Regions from separate parts of the Pantoea sp. YU22 genome, predicted to be linked through region 2. Evidence: predicted binding sites of a transcription regulator. Region 2 holds the regulator's gene; each other region holds the start of a gene.
The links. The regulator Fur, encoded in region 2, represses iron uptake genes when iron is present. The targets are predictions, from matches to a motif close to ATAATAATGAGAACNACTATCAA.
Positions count from the first base shown of each region.

Region 1: a site for Fur is predicted at 1,756-1,778, ahead of fhuF (siderophore-iron reductase FhuF). Genes of this name have one in related genera too.
Region 3: a site for Fur is predicted at 1,416-1,438, ahead of fes (enterochelin esterase). Genes of this name have one in related genera too.

Region 1 covers NZ_RYDU01000002.1:187,135-190,376, forward strand. The annotation lists gene EKL29_RS05295 (DUF1435 domain-containing protein) at 14-298, opposite strand; gene EKL29_RS05300 (diguanylate cyclase) at 526-1,620, shown strand; gene fhuF (siderophore-iron reductase FhuF) at 1,814-2,605, shown strand; gene EKL29_RS05310 (YbaK/EbsC family protein) at 2,699-3,163, shown strand; gene EKL29_RS05315 (MFS transporter) at 3,160-3,242, opposite strand, start outside.
Region 2 covers NZ_RYDU01000001.1:10,070-13,311, reverse strand. The annotation lists gene ybfE (LexA regulated protein) at 19-294, shown strand; gene fldA (flavodoxin FldA) at 430-960, shown strand; gene fur (ferric iron uptake transcriptional regulator) at 1,315-1,758, shown strand; gene EKL29_RS00065 (hypothetical protein) at 1,816-2,211, opposite strand; gene glnS (glutamine--tRNA ligase) at 2,449-3,242, opposite strand, start outside.
Region 3 covers NZ_RYDU01000002.1:296,033-299,274, reverse strand. The annotation lists gene EKL29_RS05840 (MbtH family protein) at 1-108, opposite strand, end outside; gene fes (enterochelin esterase) at 149-1,360, opposite strand; gene EKL29_RS05830 (TonB-dependent siderophore receptor) at 1,635-3,242, shown strand, end outside.

The DNA of each region.
Region 1 (3,242 bases), on a different contig from region 2:
TTGCCTCTCCTTTTCAAACCCCATGAAAATTCACTGCGACAGCCGCGAGTCCGCCCGCTAACGCCAGGCACGAAGGCAGCAGCAGATAGTGACGCAGCCGACTATGAAACAGCATAACCACCGTCAGCAGCAGCGCCACGATCATCACAATACGCCACTGGCTAAAGCTCGGCTCCCAGAGAGCAAAGCATGGCATCGCCGCGCAGGGCAACAGCACGCCCCAGGCGCTGTCGAGTCTCTTCCCCATCATCCAGCTAACTCCCCACAAGCCGCAGGCGGCGAACACTGCCATTAACATCGCGCTGACCTCAGATGATAATAATTACCATTATCATAATGTAATAATTCTTATCTTGCAGCCTGTTTTTTTCGCCCTCTGGCCGAAGATGACAGACCAGTTGGAAAATGCTAGATTGCGGCCGATAACACTTTTCATAACACAGCAAATTTGCTCATTTTCCGGCAAAAGAATTTATTCTCGCCGGAATGCGCTTTGATATTTCAGGGCCGTTTCGAGTATTAATAATGAAATTACAATCTTACGATGAGTTGAAACACAGTAAATATCGGCTGTCGCTGATGCTTTTCCTGTTTTTAAATGTCGCCGTATCGCTTTTTTGCCTGATCCCTTTTACCGGCAGCCCGACAGGGGAATGGCCTTTTCCGGTTATTACTGTCGCTCTTTTTAGCGCAACGACATTAATTTGTTGTTTAATCAGGCCAAAACTAAAATTACCTTTATTAAATCCTGTCGCTTTGCTGCTTGGCGCGCTTTGGGCCTGGCATATTTACCTGAAATACCATCAGGTATTCTTTTTTGACGGCAATTTTCTGATTATCAGCCTGCTCAGCGTTTTTTTTATCAGCGCCATCGCCCTGAGTGATTACCTGCTGGCATTTTGTCTGCATATCTGCCCGCCGGTGATAACGGTGCTGCTGCTGGATAATGGCGAACATCTGGCGATGCTGCTGCTGACGATCTCCCTGCCGCTGATCGGCTTTTCTCTGCAACATCTGATGCGCCGTCGCGTCGACCATTTTACCCGCCGCCTGATGCGCCAGCTTTACGAAGAGAAAGAGACCTTCAGCGATCTCAGCATGCTGGACCCGCTCACCGGCCTCTATAACCGGCGCGGCCTGAAAAACCGGCTGGACAATATTCTGGAAAACCACGCGGGCAGCCACTTCGTCCTGCTGCTGGATATCGACCACTTCAAGGCGTACAACGACAATTACGGCCACGCCATGGGCGATCAGGCGCTGGCGCGCGTATCGGTGGCGATCCGCGACGCCGTCCGTTCACGCGATGTGGTGGTGCGTTACGGTGGTGAAGAGTTTCTGGTGTTGATGACCAACGTTAACGCGTCTATCGCCATGAAGCTGGCGGAGCGAATCCGTCAGTACGTGCTGGATCTGGAGATCCCTCATCGCTTCAACGAAAAGGTCTCCACGCATGTCACCGTCAGCGCCGGTATCGCGCCGATATTTGACGATGAATTCGATCAGGCGGTCGCGAATGCTGACCGCGCGCTTTACGTCGCTAAAAATCAGGGCCGCAATACGATTCTCGCCTGGGAAGAGTTGCCTAAAACGCTGACTGTCAGCGGCGAAGCGCTTTAATCTTCGCTCAATCTTAGCGGCGATGCCCGGTAGTCGCTGAGCCTCGCCGCTTATCCTGCGCTTTCCGCCGTGCCGGTTTTCCCCTTCACCCGCCCTGCTTTTTCCTGACGCGCAATCAAAACAGCCATCTTGTGAATAGGACTAAGAACGATTATCATTCTTTCTTCTCTGCTTCCAGGACGCGTTACTCAGCATGGCGATCATCAGGCAGCACTCTCAACGCTTTCAGCACGCTCAGCCAGTCTTTATGCAGCGCGATCGCACGCTGGCGCGCGCCCTGCGCGATCTGATGCATGAGCAGCACAGCTATATGCTGGACAGCATTCACCTTGATGAAGCCGCCCCTTCCGACGCCCTGACGCTGGCCGACTGGGCTCGCCCTGACCATTTCCCCACGCTGGCGCAGCGCTACAGCGATTACCTTTATCGCCAGCATCCCGACGCCGTTCAGGAGGCGAAGCCGGTTCAGTCACTCTGGGCGCAGTGGTATTTCGGCCTGCTGTTACCGCCGCTGATGCTGGCGCTGCTGGCGGAATCGCGCGCCCTTGACTGCTCGCCACAGCATATTCACGTCCAGTTCCACGAGAATGGCCACCCCTGCGCCTTCTGGATTGCAACGCATGAAGATGAAGAGGCGCGCTACCTTAATGCGCCGCAGCGTATCGATCGCCTGATCCAGCAGCATCTCATCCCGGTGGTAAATGCTATCGCCCAGCACGGCGGCATTAATACCCGGCTGATCTGGAACAATATGGGTTTCTCCTTCTACTGGTTCCTCGGTGAACTGAAAACGCTGCTGGATGAGGCAACCATTTTGCAGCTTGAGCAGACGCTTTTTTTCACCAGCCGCCTGCAGGACGGCAGCGATAACCCGCTCTACCGCACCATGCTGCCGCGCAGCGGCGAGATGGTGAGACGCAGCTGCTGTCAGCGCTACCGCATCCCGGACGTCGAACGCTGCGGCAACTGCACGCTCAGCGTATAAATACGCATCCCGACGCAATTTCTCTCTTTCTCTCGTTTACACTTTTTCCGCCTTGTGGCAGTTTTTACGCCTTCGACCTGCATGGAGAAAAAGATGAGCCTGGAGTCGGTACGGCAGTTTTTCGCCGAACACGCACCTGAGATTGAAATTATCGAGATGGCGCAAAGCACTGCCACCGTTGAGATGGCTGCGCGCGTTCACGGCGTTACGCCGGGACAGATAGCGAAAACCCTGTCGCTGAAAGTCAAAGATGAAGTGGTGCTGATTGTCACGCGCGGCGATGCGCGGCTCGATAACCGCAAGCTAAAAGCGACGCTGGGCGCGAAAGCGCGCATGCTGAGCGTCGATGAGGTCGTGAACTGGACCGGCCATCCGGTCGGCGGCGTCTGCCCGTTCGGGCTGGAGAATCCGCTGAAGGTTTACTGCGATGAGTCGCTGCGCCACTTCGAGGAAGTGTTGCCCGCAGCCGGCGCCATCCATAGCGCCGTGCGTATTACGCCACAGCGCATGGCCGAACTGACGCATGCGCAGTGGGTAGACGTGTGCGAAGCGGTTTAATGAGGCGGCTTCGACACCGCGCCTGAGATTTCAATGCCGCGCGTTTCGCGGCCGAAGGCGACAAACAGCGAGATCAGCA
Region 2 (3,242 bases):
CTTCAGTTTTACTAAGCCATGGCAAAAGAACACACTGACCGCACCACGCTGGATCTGTTTGCAAACGAGCGTCGGCCCGGTCGACCGAAAACCAGTCCGCTATCGCGTGATGAACAGCTGCGCATCAATAAGCGCAATCAACTGAAACGTGACAAAGTGCGCGGGCTGCGCCGTGTCGAACTCAAAATGACCAGCGAAGCCGTGGATGCGTTGAATACGCTGGCTGAGCAGCGCAACATCAGCCGCAGCGAACTGATTGAACAAATGCTGCTGGCGCAACTCAAACTGGACTGAATCGCGCAAAGCGCACGCAGAAGCAAATCGCGCGGCTTTTCAAGTTCCGCCCGTTTGCTCGCTCTGCTATCATTCGCTTAATTGTGCGCTCTGCGCATGCATCTCATTATCAGGATTTAAGAGGTTATTTACCCCATGGCAATCGTAGGCATCTTCTTTGGCAGCGATACCGGCAACACCGAAAACATTGCAAAAATGATCCAGAAACAACTGGGCAAAGACGTTGCGGAAGTGCATGACATTGCCAAGAGTACTAAAGAAGATCTGGAAGCGTTCGACATTCTGCTGCTGGGCATTCCAACCTGGTACTACGGCGAAGCGCAGTGCGACTGGGATGATTTCTTCCCGACGCTGGAAGAGATCGATTTTAACGGCAAGCTGGTAGCGCTTTTCGGCTGCGGCGATCAGGAAGACTACGCAGAATATTTCTGCGACGCGATGGGCACCATTCGCGATATCATCGAGCCGAACGGCGCGGTGATCGTGGGTCACTGGCCGACCGAAGGTTATCACTTTGAAGCCTCTAAAGGTCTGGCGGACGACAAACACTTCCTCGGTCTGGCCATTGATGAAGATCGTCAGCCGGAACTCACCAGCCAGCGTGTCGACGCCTGGGTTAAACAGATCTATGACGAACTGCAGCTGCAGGCGATCATCGAAGCCTGATTACCCACATACTCAATGTGGGCGCTGGCTCACATTGAGTTAATGTTTTTTCCTATAGAAATAATAGCTACAGCTTTTTAACTTTTATCTCCGATTCTGTACAATACCCACATCGGTTATCTGCTTATTTCTCCCGCGAGGTCATGAAGTTAGCGAAATGATAACGAACCTCCTGTATTTCTCCGCCCGGTGCCGTTACGTATCTTCTTACAGCCCGTGTTGATCTCAGGCGTTTCCCTCGGTTTTCATTTCAATACTTCACCTCTATAATGAGACGCAAATGAGAACAGACACCGAACGACATTCAAGGCAAGGCGCCTCAAGTAACCAGCAAAGTAACAGGACAATATCCGCATGACTGACAACAACACCGCATTAAAGAAGGCTGGCCTGAAAGTCACGCTGCCCAGACTTAAAATTCTGGAAGTGCTTCAGGAACCTCAGTGCCATCACGTCAGCGCGGAAGATCTTTATAAACGCCTGATCGATATGGGCGAAGAGATTGGTCTGGCTACCGTTTATCGTGTACTTAACCAGTTTGACGATGCGGGCATTGTGACGCGTCACAACTTTGAAGGCGGGAAATCGGTTTTCGAACTGACCCAGCAGCAGCATCACGATCATCTGATCTGCCTCGACTGTGGCAAAGTGATCGAGTTCAGCGATGAGTCGATCGAAGCGCGCCAGCGGGATATCGCAACTCGCCACGGCATCAAGCTGACTAACCACAGTCTTTATCTCTACGGTCACTGTGCGCTGGGCGATTGCCGCGAAGACGAAACGCTCCACGACCAGTAAAAATGTGCTATGCAGTCATTCTAAAAGCCGGTATGTCTACCGGCTTTTTTATGGGCGTCAGGCAACCAGCGTTTCGTGCAGGTAGCGCCAGCGGGGAACGGACGTGCTGCAGTCCAGAATCGCCAGCGAGATGCGCGTCTGATCGCTGCCGTTCATCATTTGCAGTTCACGGTACTGAATGGTGATTTCATCTTTTTGCTGAGAGATGACGGCGTGCTCGCTGGTCGCGATGCGCATTCCTTCTCGTCGTCCCTGCAGCTGGCGGAACAGCTCTTCGGTCTGGTTCAGATCGAGCAGCCTGCCCTGCGGCGTCACCATGCGGAAATCGGGATGGAAATGCGACAGCAGCAGATGGAAAGTGTCATCCCCACCTGAAGGCTGGTTAAATATACGTTCGATTAACTGATGTAAAACCACCACGCTGTGTTTTGCTTCCTGACCAAGAGCCGTCATCATTTTTCCTTCTTATTGCCCGCATAGCCTCTTTTAAGAGCGAATAGCCTACCTGAAAAAACGAAATTCACAGCTGGAAACTGATTAATTTTTGTTAACTCAGATAACTCCCAGCGCGGCCTGACAAGAGTTGATTATTTACAACAGCACAAAAAAACGTCTAAGTGCAGATTGCAGTCATAAAAAAGGGCGATTGCTCGCCCTTTAATGATTTTATGATGACGTTGATTTAAAAATCTAATCGCCGATTTTCGCCCAGGTATCACGCAGACCCACGGTGCGGTTAAACACCAGCTGGTTTGGACGTGAGTAGCGGCTGTCGGCGCAGAAATAGCCTTCGCGCTCAAACTGATAAGGCGCTTCCGGGCTGGCATTCTGCAGGCCCGGCTCGACGAATCCCTGACGGATCTCTAAAGAGTTCGGATTGATGGTCGTCAGGAAATCCTCTTCCGCGCCTGGATTCGGCACGCTGAACAGGCGATCGTAGAGTCGGAATTCCGCTGGCAGCGCGTGATCCGCAGAGACCCAGTGGATTACTCCTTTCACCTTGCGGCCATCAGCCGGATCTTTGCTTAAGGTATCGACGTCGCAGGTGCAGTAGATGCAGGTGATATTGCCTTCTTCATCTTTAGCAACGCGTTCGGCGCGGATCACATAAGCATTGCGCAGGCGAACTTCTTTGCCCAGCACCAGGCGCTTGTACTGCTTGTTGGCTTCTTCGCGGAAGTCAGCGCGGTCGATCCAGACCTCACGGCCAAAAGGCACATCGCGAGTGCCCATTTCGGGCTTGTTCGGATGGTTCGGCATAGTGATGATTTCATTATGCCCAGCCGGCAGGTTTTCAATCACCACTTTCAGCGGATCGAGCACCGCCATAGCGCGCGGCGCGTTTTCGTTCAAATCGTCGCGAATGCAGGACTCCAGCGACGCCATCTCCACCACGTTGTCCTGTTTGGTTACGCCAATACGGCGGCAGAACTCACGGATCGAAGCGGCAGTGTAGCCGCGACGGCGCAGACCAGACACGGTCA
Region 3 (3,242 bases), on a different contig from region 2:
CCAGCCGGCGGGCAGCGCGCGGAAAGCAGGCCAGAGGCTGTATTGCTGATAAGCGTTTATCAGCACGAGACAATCCTGCTGCGGATCGTCAAAGGGATTAGGTTGCATATCGGTCTCCTGCCCGCACCAGCCGGGCTAGCCAGGCGATTTAAAGAAGATGTTGCCACATTGCTTTCAGTCCGTTGAGCAGGCCGCCGCGCCAGCAGAGCGCGTCGTGGCCGCCGTCGACCGGGTGGAAAATGACCTGATGTCCCGCTGCGGAGAGGTCTTGTTTAAGCTGTTGGTTTGCTTTGAAGATCAGATGCTCGCGACGTCCGGCTTCCAGATAGAAGCGCGACGGCGAAAGACGGTAGTCGCCCTGCTGCAGCTGCTGGATCAGCCTGCCGTTGGCCTGGCCGCGCTCCGGCCACCAGAACGAGCCGGAAAGGCTGATGGCGCCGCCGAAATGGTGCGGCCAGTTAAGCGCCGCCCAGACGGAGGAGAGCCCGCCAAAACTCTGCCCGCTCACCAGCGTCTCGGCGGCGCTGGCGCGATGTGGCGCCCAACCCTGCAGCTGCGGCAGCAGCTCTTCCTGCAGGGCCAGCCAGAAATCGGGATTGCATGTCAGTTCGCGGCTGCGATGTTCGCGATCGATGATATCGACCATGACATAGACCGCCGGCGGCAGTTCGCCCGCGTCGGTAAGCTGTTGTAATGGCCAGGCGATCGGCATGCTGTTGGCCCAGAACTGACCGTCCAGCAGCAGCGCCAGCGGACGCGCGCTCGGCTGTGCGTCGCCGGTCGCGTAAACCCACACCGAACGACGATTGCCGAGGCGCGCGCTCTGCCAGATATGGTGCTGCAGCGGCAGCACCGGCGCGCAGCCGCTGTCGACCGCCTGCCAGACACGCTGATCGGGTGCCTCAGGGAGATGCAGCGGCGACACGCGCATGCCGCGTCCGCCCGCCCAGCCGCGCAGCGGGTTTAGCGGATCGTTCTGCGCGGTGGGAAATTTTTTGCTCCACCAGGCGCGCAGGGTCTGCATATCTGGTTCGCCCGCAAATGAGGCGGGATCGCTGTCGGGCATCAGGCAGTAGCTGCCGCGCCAGCTGGCAGGCAGCTGCGTGCGCCAGAACCAGACGTCGGTGCCTGCAATGCGGCTGAGCGAGCGGGGCGCGGCGCGCTGATGATGGTCAGTGACGCCGGTTATATTGATCCAGACACGGCGGATGGGAGAGGTGGCTTCGCTCCCCTGCGGATCGCGCCAGAAAAAGGTCACGCCGCATTCGCCGTTACCGACCAGCTCAATTAAGGGAAGCCCCTGCTGCTTTAAGGTATGCCACCAGGATTCACTGCCGGTTTCGTTGGTTAACCATGTCATAAATAGAGTATTTACTGGGCCAGATGCGCGCAAAGTTTCACAGATGTTATGAAGAATACTATTGATAATTATTTGCATTTGCAATAGGGTGTTTCCCGCTCCGATATCAGGAGCGCGCGCGTTCCGCCAGCCTCATCAGCCTGTGTTGTCAGACGGATGTTCCGCGATGGAAAGCTTGGGTGCGGCTGGAATGCTTGCTTGCAAGGAAAGACTCTTTCACCGGCGCGCCCGCAGGAGACGAACAGGTTTCCGCTGGCAATCCAGGAACATAAAAATGCTTAAATTATCCCGTTTGTCCTTAGCCATTTTGATTGAACTCGGCCTGACTGCCACCAGCGTACAGGCTGCAGACAGCAGCAGCACTTCTGCCTCCAGCAGCGGCGACACGCTGGTGGTCAGCGCGGCGCAGCAGAACCTGCAGGCACCGGGCGTTTCGACTATCACCGCCGACGAGATTAAAAAGCGCCCGCCTGCGCGCGACGTGTCGGAAATTATTCGCACCATGCCGGGCGTCAACCTGACCGGCAACTCCACCAGCGGCCAGCGCGGCAACAACCGCCAGATCGATATTCGCGGCATGGGGCCGGAAAATACCCTGATTCTGGTAGACGGCATGCCGATCTCCAGCCGCAACTCGGTGCGGCTGGGCTGGCGCGGCGAACGTGACACGCGCGGCGATACCAACTGGGTGCCGCCGGAGATGATCGAACGCATCGACGTCATCCGCGGCCCGGCGGCGGTGCGTTACGGTAACGGCGCGGCGGGCGGCGTGGTGAATATCATCACCAAAAAAAATGAGGACCAGCAGTGGCATGGTTCCTGGAACGCTTACTACAACGTGCCTGAGCATAAAGAAGAGGGCGCAACGCGGCGCACTAACTTCAGTCTGGAAGGGCCGCTGGGCGATGATGTCAGCTTCCGTCTCTACGGCAATCTGGCGAAAACCCAGGCGGACGCTTACAACATCAACGAAGGACATGCAGCGGAACGTACCGGAACCTATGCCGGAAGCTACCCGGCAGGCCGCGAAGGGGTGATCAATAAAGACATTAACGCCATGCTGCGCTGGGCGTTTGCGCCGATGCAGGCGCTGGAGTTTCAGGCGGGCTACAGCCGCCAGGGCAATCTCTACTCCGGCGACACCCAGAACACCAATACCAGCGATCTGGTGAAGAGCCTCTATGGCAAAGAGACCAACCGGCTCTACCGCCAGAACTTTGCGGTGAAATGGACCGGCGCCTGGGATAACGGCATCAGCACCAACAGCTACGCGCGCTATGAAAACACGCGCAACTCACGCATTAACGAAGGGCTGGCCGGCGGCACCGAAGGCATCTTCTCTAACAGCGGCTTCAATACGATTGAGCTGAACGATGTGCTGCTGCATAGCGAAATCAGCGTGCCGTTCGAACTGCTGGTGAATCAGACCGCCACCCTCGGCGTCGAGTGGAACCAGCAGCGTATGAAAGATCCCTCATCTACCACCCAGGCCGCCTCTGACGGCGCGGTGCCGGGCATCTCCAGCAGCGGGCGCAGCCCCTATTCGCAGGCGGAGATCTTCTCGATGTTCGCCGAAGACAATCTGGAGCTGACCGACAGCACCATGCTGACGCCCAGCCTGCGCTTCGATCACCACTCTATCGTCGGCGATAACTGGAGCCCGTCGCTTAACCTGTCCCAGGGCCTGGGAGATGACTTTACGCTGAAGATGGGCATCGGCCGCGCCTATAAAGCGCCGAGTCTCTACCAGACCAACCCGAATTATCTGCTCTACAGCAAAGGCCAGGGCTGCGCCGCCAGCACCGGCTCCTGCTATTTACAGGGCAACAGCGACCTGAAAGCGGAAAACAGCATCAACAAAGAGATTGGGCTGGAGTGGAAG